Regions from separate parts of the Streptococcus himalayensis genome, predicted to be linked through region 2. Evidence: predicted binding sites of a transcription regulator. Region 2 holds the regulator's gene; the other holds the start of a gene.
The links. The regulator NrdR, encoded in region 2, represses ribonucleotide reductase genes. The targets are predictions, from matches to a motif close to ACACNATATATNGTGT.
Positions count from the first base shown of each region.

Region 1 (6,182 bases), 160 kb from region 2:
GTAAAAAAGCCAGAGTAGAAGAGGAAGGTTTCAAGAAATACGCTGGCTACTTTCTTTTCAAGTGGAGAGCCAGTTAGGTAGATTTCATTGACGATTTCAGCCTTTTTTTGCAAATAAGGATTGGTATTGGTCCACTCAAAAATCTCATCAATTTCAGCCTTGGTGTTGAGGGTTGAAAAGATAGACGAGTAGGATTTGGCATGGACCGACTCCATAAATTGGATATTGTTAAAGACGGCTTCTTCGTGAGCGGTTCGAACATCCTTGCGAAGGGCATCAACACCAGACTCGGATTGAAGCGTGTCCAGAAGGGTCAACCCTCCAAAAACCTTTCCGACGAGGTCTTTTTCTTTGTGGGAGAGCTTTCTCCAGTCGTCTAGGTCGTTTGAGAGGGGGATCCGAGTATCCAACCAGAATTGCTCGGTCAATTTTTCCCAAGTTGACTTGTCAATGACATCTTCAATAGCGTTCCAGTTTATGGCTTCGTAATAGGTTTTCATAGGTATCACTTTCTAGTATTTTATTCAAATCAATCAATGTCCATTATACCATATTTTAGCATTGTCGTCTAAAAGAAGAAGGGGTTTTCTAAAAAGATAGGAGTGGGGCTGCATGCTAATTTCAATGAAATCCATTTGCCTTACTTCTCTAGTTTTCGTGAGTTAGATGCAAAGTTACTCAAGTCGTAAAGCAAGGTTGGGGATTTTCCCAACCTTATTGTATATGCTAGATAACACAGCTTTCGCATTGGTTTGCACCGACTTCATCTCCGTCATCCGTAAAGGTACGAATGTAGTAGATAGACTTGATTCCTTTGTTAAAGGCATAGTTTCGTAGGATGGAAAGGTCACGTGTTGTTTGCTTGCTTTCGGTTTTCCATTCGTAGATTCCTTGTGGAATGTCACTTCTCAAAAAGAGGGTCAGTGACAAGCCTTGATCAACGTGTTCGGTAGCAGCAGCATAGACATCAATAACTTTTCGCATATCCATATCATAGGCTGATTTGTAGAATGGGATGGTTTTTGTTGATAGACCTGCGGCTGGGTAATAGATTTTACCGATTTTCTTCTCTTGACGCTCCTCAATCCGTTGGGTAATCGGGTGGATAGACGCAGAAACATCGTTGATGTAGCTGATGGAACCATTTGGAGCAACGGCAAGGCGGTTTTGATGGTAAAGTCCATCTTTTTGAACCTTGTCGCGAAGATCTGCCCAGTCCTGTTCACTTGGGATAAAGATATCTTTGAAAAGCTCTTTGACACGGTCCAATTTTGGCAGATATTGGTCTGTCAAATATTTGTAAAAATAACTGCCGTTTGCATAGTCGGACTTTTCAAAGTTATGGAAGGTAATTCCACGTTCACGAGCGATATGATTAGATTCTACCAAGGTCCAGTAGTTCATGAGCATGAAGTAAACGCTGGTAAATTCAACTGCTTCAGCAGATCCATAATCGATAAATTGTTGGGCAAGATAGCTGTGAAGTCCCATGGCACCTAAACCAAAGGTGTGAGCCAGGCTATTACCGTGCTCGATAGAAGGCACGGCTGAGATATGAGAGCTATCTGTGACAAAGGTGAGGGCACGTGTCATGGTTCGGATGGACTTTCCAAAGTCTGGAGAAGTCATCATATTGACAATGTTGGTGGATCCTAGGTTACAAGAAACATCTGTTCCCAAATGAAGGTATTCTTGGGCATCATTGATAAGGCTAGGGTCCTGCACTTGAAGGATTTCTGAGCAGAGATTGCTCATGACAATCTTTCCATCAATAGGGTTAGTACGATTGGCCGTATCAATGTTAATGACATAAGGATAGCCAGATTCTTGTTGGAGTTTTGAAATTTCAGTCTCCAAATCGCGGGCCTTGATTTTTGTTTTGTTAATCTTTGGATTTGCAACTAATTCATCGTATTTTTCTGTGATATCGATATAGGCAAATGGTAGGCCGTATTCACGCTCGATAGAATAAGGGCTAAATAGGTACATATCCTCATTTTGACGAGCCAATTCATAGAATTTATCAGGAATGACGACTCCAAGCGAGAGAGTCTTAACCCGCACTTTTTCATCTGCATTTTCTTTTTTGGTAGATAAAAAGGCGATAATATCAGGGTGAAAGACATTGAGATAGACCACACCAGCTCCTTGTCGTTGCCCAAGTTGGTTGGAGTAAGAAAAGCTATCTTCAAAGAGTTTCATGACTGGGACAACTCCAGAAGCCGCTCCCTCATATCCCTTGATAGGAGCCCCTGCTTCACGGAGGTTACTGAGAGAAATCCCTACCCCTCCTCCGATACGAGAAAGTTGAAGGGCAGAATTGACCGAACGACCGATAGAATTCATATCATCTGTCACTTGGATCAAAAAGCAAGAAACCAATTCTCCCCGCCGAGCTCGTCCTGCATTCAAAAAGCTTGGAGTAGCTGGTTGGTAACGCTGGTGAATGATTTCATCAGCGATGTCTTTTGCGATGGCTTCATTTCCGTTTGCGAAATAGAGGGCATTAAAGAGAACGCGGTCCTCCATGCTTTCTAAATAATAGTCTCCATCGTTGGTTTTAAGGGCATACTGATTGTAGAATTTATAGGCTGCCATAAAGGATTTAAATTGAAAATCCTGGGCATGAATGAAGCTTGCTAGTTCTTCGATAAAAGCAGGATCATAGAGGGCGATAAATTCTTTTTCCAAGTAATTTTCTTCTATTAGATAATTGATTTTTTCCGTAATTGAAGAAAAGGTCTTGGTATTTGGTTCAACATTTTCTTTGAAAAAGGCAGCGAGAGCTTCCTTATCTTTGTGAAGCATGATTTGTCCATCGACAGGACGATTAATTTCATTATTTAAACGAAAATAAGTGACATCTTCTAATCGTTTGAGACTCATAAAATTTCTTTTTCTCCTTGTGTATGGCTACAAAATAAAGGGGGAGCAGGCCAAAACGGATTTCTGAGAAATCAATTTTGTTGCCCACTCCCGCACATTGTCGAACAGTGTTCGACAAGAATTGCGAAAATACGCTCATTTATCAGTGGTGTTTACCTTAAGATAATTTTTTCAATTTACCAGGTTGAAAGCCAGAGAAGGCTTCGGTTGGTGTTTGAACGACGGGAGCGGCATTAAAGCCAAGACTCTTGACATGTTCAATATATTCTGGTTGCTCATCTAAGTTAATCTCTTTATAGGCAACATGGTTGGTGTCTAAGAAACGCTTTGTCATTTTACATTGAACACAATTATTTTTTGAATAAATGGTGACCATTAAAGGAACTCCTTTTTAAAAACTATATGCACAAAGTATATCGAAAAAAATTTTAATTGTCAACAAAAAGCATCTAAATGTTGTGTTTGATAATTCTAAAATTAAAAAACAAACACAATATATAGTTTTTGCTGGAAATGAAAGGAAAAGCCTAGAAAGCAAGGAGAGACAAGGAAATGAGGAAGCTAAATGGAAAAGGTAAGCCCTATTTTTTCTATTGGATAGACCCAAAATGTGGTCTTCGTATCTACTTTTGAAAATCTCGTTTTATGGTAGTTTCTGTAATTCTCATAAAAAAGCCACGCCGAAAACACATAAAATTCTTGAAAAATTTTTTCAAAGATGGTATAATTTAAAATTGTAAGGGTTATCACATAACCTAACAAAAAGAAAACATTAAAGGAGAGTCAAACTATGGCTTCTAAAGATTTCCACATTGTGGCAGAGACAGGTATTCATGCACGTCCAGCAACTTTGCTTGTTCAAACAGCTAGTAAATTTGCATCAGACATCACTCTTGAGTACAAAGGTAAATCAGTAAACCTTAAATCAATCATGGGTGTTATGAGTCTTGGTGTTGGTCAAGGTGCTGACGTAACGATTTCAGCTGAAGGTGCAGATGCAGATGATGCAATCGCTGCAATCTCAGAAACAATGGAAAAAGAGGGTTTGGCATAAAATGACTGAAATGCTTAAAGGAATTGCAGCATCCGACGGTGTTGCCGTTGCTAAAGCATATCTACTCGTTCAGCCGGACTTGTCATTTGAGACTGTTTCAGTCGAAGATACAAACGCAGAAGAGGCTCGTTTGGATGCAGCTCTTGAAGCTTCACAAAACGAGCTTTCTGTTATCCGTGAAAAAGCAGTAGATAGCTTAGGCGAAGAAGCAGCGCAAGTATTTGACGCTCACTTAATGGTTCTTGCTGACCCAGAAATGGTTGGTCAGATTAAGGAAACGATTCGTGCCAAACAAGTCAATGCAGAGACTGGTTTGAAAGAAGTGACGGATATGTTCATCACGATTTTTGAAGGTATGGAGGACAATCCATACATGCAAGAACGTGCAGCAGATATTCGCGACGTGACAAAGCGTGTTCTTTCTCACCTACTTGGTGTTCGCTTACCAAACCCTGCTATGATTAATGAAGAAGTCATTGTCATTGCCCATGACTTGACTCCGTCAGATACTGCACAGTTGGATAAAAACTTTGTAAAAGCCTTTGTGACGAACATCGGTGGACGTACAAGCCACTCAGCGATTATGGCTCGGACCCTTGAAATTGCAGCGGTTCTTGGAACCAATAATATCACAGACCGCGTGAAAGATGGCGATGTGATTGCGGCAAACGGTATTACAGGTGAAGTTCTCATCAACCCAACAGATGAGCAAATCGCAGCATTTAAAGCAGCTGGTGAAGCCTATGCGAAGCAAAAGGCAGAATGGGCTTTGTTGAAAGATGCAAAAACAGTCACAGCTGACGGCAAGCATTTTGAGCTAGCTGCTAACATCGGAACACCAAAAGACGTTGAAGGTGTCAATGAAAACGGTGCAGAAGCCGTTGGTCTTTACCGTACAGAGTTCCTTTACATGGATTCACAAGACTTCCCAACAGAAGATGAGCAATATGAAGCTTATAAGGCAGTCCTTGAGGGCATGAATGGCAAGCCAGTTGTGGTTCGTACAATGGATATTGGTGGAGATAAGGAGCTTCCTTATTTCGATCTTCCACATGAAATGAACCCATTCCTTGGTTTCCGTGCCCTTCGTATTTCGATTTCTGAAACTGGAAATCAAATGTTCCGTACGCAGTTGCGTGCTCTTCTTCGTGCATCTGTTCATGGTCAATTGCGGATTATGTTCCCAATGGTGGCTCTTGTGACAGAGTTCCGTGCTGCCAAAGCCATCTATGAAGAAGAAAAAGCAAAATTGGTTGCTGAAGGTGTTGCAGTTGCAGATAATATCGAAGTAGGAATTATGATTGAAATTCCAGCGGCAGCAATGTTGGCAGATCAATTCGCGAAAGAAGTTGATTTCTTCTCAATCGGTACAAATGACCTTATCCAATATACGATGGCTGCTGACCGTATGAATGAGCAAGTTTCATACCTCTACCAACCATACAACCCATCTATCCTTCGCTTAATCAACAACGTGATTAAAGCAGCACATGCAGAAGGCAAATGGGCTGGTATGTGTGGAGAAATGGCAGGAGATCAAACAGCTGTGCCACTCCTTGTAGGTATGGGCTTGGATGAGTTCTCAATGAGTGCAACTTCTGTCCTTCGTACCCGTAGCTTGATGAAGAAACTAGATACGAAGAAAATGCAAGAGCTTGCAGAACGTGCATTGACAGAATGTGCAACGATGGAAGAAGTTCTTGAGTTGGAAAAACAATACGTTGACTTTGATTAAAAGGATACAAGTAGAAGCAAACAGTTTTAACGAGCTGTTTGTTTTTTTATGCATGTCAAAGTTTGGGCTCTATAATATCTGTAGTGAGTAAACCCACTTTGGATATTATGGAGCTTTTTGAGTACACAAAAAGTCCCATAAGACTTATAATGAAAAGCGACAAAACCATCATTAGAAAGTATCTTATGGAACATATCAATCATACCACACAACTCATCGGAATTAAAGACAAACACATCACATTAACCAAAGTTATGCAGCACAAAACTCATATCGAAGTTATCGCTACCCTAGACTATGCCCCTCCTAAATGTCATCATTGCAAGGGAAGGCAGATGAAGTATGATTTCCAAAAACCGTCTAAAATCCCTTTTATTGAAATCGGTGGCTTTCCTAGTCTGATTCGTCTGAAAAAGAGACGATTTCAATGCAAATCCTGTCGTAAAGTCACGGTATCAGAAACCAGTCTCGTGAAGAAAAACTGTCAAGTCTCTGAGTTGGTCAGAC
Region 1 is NZ_CP016953.1:1,252,484-1,258,665, forward strand. Features, by position in the region: gene nrdF (class 1b ribonucleoside-diphosphate reductase subunit beta) at 1-500, opposite strand, end outside; gene nrdE (class 1b ribonucleoside-diphosphate reductase subunit alpha) at 727-2,886, opposite strand; gene nrdH (glutaredoxin-like protein NrdH) at 3,044-3,262, opposite strand; gene BFM96_RS05925 (phosphocarrier protein HPr) at 3,677-3,940, shown strand; gene ptsP (phosphoenolpyruvate--protein phosphotransferase) at 3,942-5,675, shown strand; gene BFM96_RS05935 (ISL3 family transposase) at 5,861-6,182, shown strand, end outside.
Region 1: nrdH (glutaredoxin-like protein NrdH) is a predicted target of NrdR. The motif match lies at 3,375-3,390, and genes of this name have one in related genera.

Region 2 (6,182 bases):
ACTTGATTCGTTTACTCCCACCCCCTGCAAGGTTGACGGGTTTGTAAAATATTGATTGAACAACGTTTTACAAATCCAACAACTACTGCGTCAAACTGTTCAATCTATAAAGAAAGGCTCTTTGTCAAGTGTAGTGGGTAGATGTCAGCTAACATCTAGAGAGGACCAGCTTGGTCTTCTCTTTTTTGATATTGATGGCAATCAAAATTCGCTTTTTGAAGTTTTCATCTTCCGAAATCCAAAGGAATTTCGTTTAATGACAATGATAGTTTCTTCACTTTTCATTATAGGTCATATGGAACTTTTTTTCTACACTGAAAAGGCTCCATAATCTCTACAGTGGATTTACCCACTACAGAAATTATAGAGCCTAAAGTGAGGCTGGACACTTTTGTCTCAGCCTCGGTTTTATACTATTGTAATCCCCACTATTTCTTTTTTTGCTCTACGGCACGATAATAGCGTGTATCTTGAATTATTTTTTTCGAGTAGAGAACAATCACTTTCCCATAAAGGAACAAGAGAACGCTATACACTCCTGCAAGAAGGAGATAAATGCCTTCTATCTTTCCCAAAAGAGCCTTAAGCGTACTAGCAAGAAGAACCAGCAATAATAAAGCAAGGAGTAAAAGATACAGGTAAGCGAGTAAACTCAGCCAATACCGCCATGAGAACGGTGCATAAGCAGCCGCATTGTAATTCAACCATTTTTTAGCATAGTGAACAAAGCCATAACTGATTGTGAAAAAAATCAAGTACTGCAACAGTCTTCTCCTTTTTACTTGCGTTTACGGGCAATTAAATGAATGGGTGTGCCTTCAAAGACGAAGGCTTTACGGATTTGATTTTCAAGGAAACGGAGATAAGAGAAATGCATGAGCTCTTCTTCATTAACAAAAATGACGAAGGTCGGTGGCTTGGTCGCCACTTGGGTCGCATAGAAAATCTTGAGGCGTTTGCCCTTGTCCGTTGGTGTTGGATTGATGGCAATGGCATCCATGATGACATCATTCAAGACCGCAGACGGAATCCGTGTCTGCTGACTTTCGCTAATTTGCTTAATCATGGCAGGCAATTTATGCAAACGTTGTTTGGTCAGAGCTGACACAAAGATAATCGGTGCATAAGAGAGATACTGGAACTGATCTCTGATGTCTGCTTCCCAATTCTGCATGGTTTTATTATCTTTTTCAAGGGTATCCCACTTATTGACAACGATGATAATCCCTTTTCCTGCTTCATGGGCAAAACCAGCAATCCGCTTATCATACTCACGAATTCCTTCTTCAGCATTCAAGACCATGAGGACCACATCAGAACGGTCAATGGCACGCATAGCACGCATAACAGAGTATTTCTCTGTATTCTCATAGATTTTTCCAGATTTACGCATACCGGCTGTGTCAATCATGGTAAATTCTTGACCTTCGCTATCTGTAAAAACTGTATCAATCGCATCTCGAGTCGTACCTGCAACGGGACTCGCAATCACGCGCTCTTCTCCCAAAATAGCGTTAATCAGACTAGATTTCCCAACATTTGGACGCCCAATCAAGCTGAACTTAATCATCTCTGGATTTTCTTCTTCAAGCTCTGCTGGAAGATTTTCCACAATGGCATCCAAAATATCACCTGTTCCAATTCCATGAACCGATGATACTGGGTAAGGATCTCCTAAGCCCAAGGCATAGAAATCATAAATGTCGCTACGCATTTCAGGGTTATCAACCTTGTTCACTGCTAAAATAACTGGTTTATTAGTCTTATACAGGATTTTGGCAACATATTCATCCGCATCTGTCACCCCTTCTTTTCCAGATACAACAAAGACGATGACATCCGCCTCACTCATGGCAATTTCTGCCTGATGCTTGATTTGCTCCATAAAGGGTGCATCGACATCATCAATTCCCCCTGTGTCAATGATACTGAAATGACGGTTGAGCCATTCAGCCGTTGCATAAATGCGGTCACGAGTGACACCTTCCACATCTTCTACGATGGAAATGCGTTCACCAGCAATCCGATTAAATAAGGTTGATTTTCCAACGTTGGGACGTCCCACGATGGCAATCGTTGGTAGAGCCATAATTTCTCCTTATAGTAATTTTTTCTTTGTTAAATAATCTTTAGTGACTGGATTTTCTGCTTGGGAAAATTGATCAGCCAAGCGTTCACTCCAAGTCGTAGTCACTCGATCCCCAGCGTAATCTTTTTGAATCTTATCATACTCTTTGATAACCTCTCTAGACTGCTCTTGATAACGCTCTTCAAAAATCACGTTGTCATAGGGCAAACGCGGTTTAGGGGGCCGACTTTGAGCTGGTTCTCCCAATGCAATCCCAAAAATAGGATAAACATAGTCTGGCAAGTCAAATAGCCTAGCTAAGTCTTCTGCCACTTCTCGCAGAACACCGATGATGACGCCTCCATAGCCTAAACTCTCTGCCGCAAGCAGAGTATTTTGGGCAGCCAAACTAGCATCGACAGAAGAAATCAAAAGATTCTCTACCCCTTCTGGGTGAAAAGTTGGGCTGTGAAGATTCACACCTTTTCCCGCACGATTCAAATCTCCTACAAATAGTAAAAAGACATTGGCAGCTAAAATAGCAGGTTGAGGGAGCAAGTCATAGAGCGCTTGTTTTTTCTCCTCACTTCGTACGACAATGATGGAGTAAGATTGAAAATTTTTCCAGCTGGAAGCCATTCGACCTGCTTCTAAAATTTCTCTTAATTCCTCGTCAGAAATTGATTTTTCCCCAAACCGGCGTACAGAAATATGACGCTTCATCAAATCAATGGTTTCATTCATCGGCGATTTTCCCCCTCCAATCTAACCTCTTCGGCTAGATATTTAATTCTCTCCATGACACGTTTGGCTTGCCACGTTTCATCTCCCTTTTTAGCAGCTGCAAAATGACGTTCCAAATCATCCATCGAAAAATTCGATGTGAAAAAGGTAGGTAGGTTTTCCTGCATCCGATGTTGCAAAATGACCTGCAAAATCTCATCTCGCGTCCAAGCTGACGCTTGCTCCGCTCCAATATCATCTAATATCAGAACTTCCGCCTTTTTGACCTCATCCACCTTTTCCTTGACCAAGCCTTCTCCAATGGCATTTTTTACATCCAGAACAAAACTAGGATAGTGGAGAAGCGTTGTTGAAGCCTTTCTTTTTTCCGATAAATCATGGGCTAATGCAGCCATCATGTAACTTTTTCCCACCCCGAAATCTCCGTATAAATACAAGGATTTCTTAAAATTTGGATAATTCGCTACAAACGTAGTCAGAAATTCAAAAGCCTGATAACGCCCTACATCATCCAAATCGACTTGCTTTAAACTAGCTGTTTTCAGGCTAGTTGGGAGGTTAATTAGATGGAGGCGGCTGTTAATCGCTGCTTCTTTTTGTGCAGCAATCAACTCTGGCGTTTCTTCATAAGATACATCTGCATAGCCTTCATTCTTGACTAAAATTGGTTTATAGCCCTTGGCAATATAGGATTCATCTCCCAGAACAAAGCGATTTCGCTCGCTAATGTACTGATTAAACTTTGAAACACTCCGTCTTACTTCTGCCTCTGTTAAATGAGCATCTCTGATAAAGGCTGCTACATCTGGATCTGACAAGATTTGCTGGACTAAGGCTTCATAATCCATTTGTCGGCCTCGTCCTTTTTGTGACAAGGTTTGTCCTACACTCTCCATCTACTCACCTCCTTGGTCTAATTTGGCCAATAACCTGCGTTTTTGCTCCTCTAATTCAGCTTGGCGCTCCTTACTGGTTTCATTTTTATAATCTGGATTGCTCCATTTAGGAACGTTGGTCTGTGGTTGCGGCTGTCGTTTTTCCTTTCGTTCCTTGACTTTTTGATTGCGCTCACGAATGCGTAACACTGCTGCTTCAGCACTGTTAATCCTCTGATAGGCAAAATCATTAGCTACTTTCATGGCGTACTGAATGGCAAGATTGGCTGAATTTTCCACATTGAAAGTCAACAGTAAAATCACATTGATGACCTCATCTAAGAGCCCTAAATCAGCCATATCTTCCAAACATTTGCGTTCTGACTGAACAATCGTTCCTCTTCGAATTTCTTTGATTTCTGCTAAAAATTCTATTGAGGACTTAGATTTGGCTTCATCAATCACAATCTTTTCCTGACTAGAAAATTCAGCTATCACTTTTACTTGATTAAGTTTTTGAGCCATCCGTTGGACAGAAATCACTTGTCCCACAGCTGTTTCCTTGGCTAATAGATAGGTTTCATACCAAGTCCAAGATTTTTGATCGGCAATGGCAAACAGAGCCAGCAAATCTTCTTTTTCATCCTTAAACCGCAGAAAGTCTCGGGCCATCAATTCCTTGAAATGGTTGATGTCAAAATCATTTGTTGAAGTTGTAGGAACAGAGGCAACACTTGGTACATCCATCAGCTGGGATAGTTTGAGGGTTCGTTTTTCCCCCTCTAAAGATCCAACTAATAAGGATTCCACAGCTATCTCTCCAATCTTCTTTTCCAAAAGACGACGATAAACCGCATTTTCTAAAAATTCTCGGGCAGATAGAGGTTCTCGAAGGAAAAAACGGTGCTGACTGTCTACTTCATACCAATCCAACAAATCAAAAGCCACTAACAAATCAAGGGCCTGCTTTAATCGGTCCATCCCAAAATTTAGATGATTTAAAATATGAGAAAAGTGAAAAATCCCTTCTCCATTGTCCCCAAAAGCAAGAAAATACTGATACACCATGGTGGCCTCTATCCCCAGAATCGGCAAATACAGGCGAACCAAATTGCTCGTATCCTTTGACACGATATTATTTTTTACAAATGAAAACGAATCATTTGGCTTCATCTAGTCTTCCTTTTTCTTCTTGGCAGATTTCGTAATTTGTTTGAGGAGGTTTTCTAACTCGCTGACATCTTTAAAACTGCGATAAACACTAGCAAACCGCACATAGGTAATCTCATCTAACTCTGCCAACTCTTGCATGACAAGATTCCCAATATTTTCACTTTCGATTTCGTCTTCGTTATTACTGCGCAGCTTTTGCTCAATTCGATTGACCACCGCATCGATTTCTTCACTAGAAACAGGACGTTTTTGGGCAGAGCGAATAATCCCATTGAAAATTTTGTCCCGCGAAAATTGCTCACGAGTTCCGTCTTTTTTGACGACAACCAAGGTTCGCTCTTCAACTCGTTCATAAGTCGTAAAACGATGTTGGCATTCCTCGCACGCTCTTCGACGTCGAATTGTATGTCCATCTTCGGCCTGACGACTATCTACGACACTTGATTTACTACCACCACATTTTGGGCACCGCATCTCTTTCCCTCCTTAATCCTTAGTACTCTATTATACCATGTTTTAAGCAATAACAAAAGCAGAGAGAAATAAAGAGCACACAAAAACCACATTTCAAACTCTATTGATTTGACATGTGGTTTTCTCATCATTTAAAATTCATCTCAACTTCAAGACCATAATGATCACTAATGACAGCGCCATTTTCACCATCAAAAACAACGTGTGAACGCTTCAGATTCCACTCTTTACTTGCAAAAAGATAATCAATCTTTAGTGCCTCTCTATTGCCTTCCCAGCCAGCAATATCTCCCTCAACCGTACAGGTACCTCGGATGCTTCTCGCAACTTTATGACTATCTTGTAAGGCTAATGAGCTTTTTAAGATGTGCTGATAGCCTTCATAATCGACTGGGTTATTAAAGTCTCCCATGAGAATGAAAGGTTTTTGAATATCTTTCAAGTGTCGTTCAAGCCTAGTCCATTCTTCTTGAAAGCCTTTATCCCACCAAGAAAGATGAACACTGCCAACAGCTATTGTCTGACCATCGATCTCTGTTTCTACTAGTAAAACCTTACGAGTGTGGTAGTCCGCTGGATCATCCATGCTCGAAACCGTTAATACTTCTGCCGTTAACGGAGTTTTTGACAGGATGGCGACCCCTTCATGAAATCGATCAAAGCCAATATGGTTGTATGCCCAACTCCAATAATAGTCTTTTCCCTGTTTAGCCAACTCCTCCACTAAACGAAGAGCATAGTGATCCTCATGGATCCCTATGCCTTCTGCGGATTGATAGTGAAGTGGGTCGGCAATTTCCTGACTATCCATCAGTTGGTTTACTTCTTGAAGAGCTACTAGATCATAG
Region 2 is NZ_CP016953.1:1,094,951-1,101,132, reverse strand. Features, by position in the region: gene BFM96_RS05240 (hypothetical protein) at 429-764, opposite strand; gene der (ribosome biogenesis GTPase Der) at 779-2,089, opposite strand; gene BFM96_RS05230 (nitroreductase family protein) at 2,099-2,812, opposite strand; gene dnaI (primosomal protein DnaI) at 2,809-3,708, opposite strand; gene BFM96_RS05220 (replication initiation and membrane attachment family protein) at 3,709-4,860, opposite strand; gene nrdR (transcriptional regulator NrdR) at 4,861-5,334, opposite strand; gene BFM96_RS05210 (endonuclease/exonuclease/phosphatase family protein) at 5,462-6,182, opposite strand, start outside.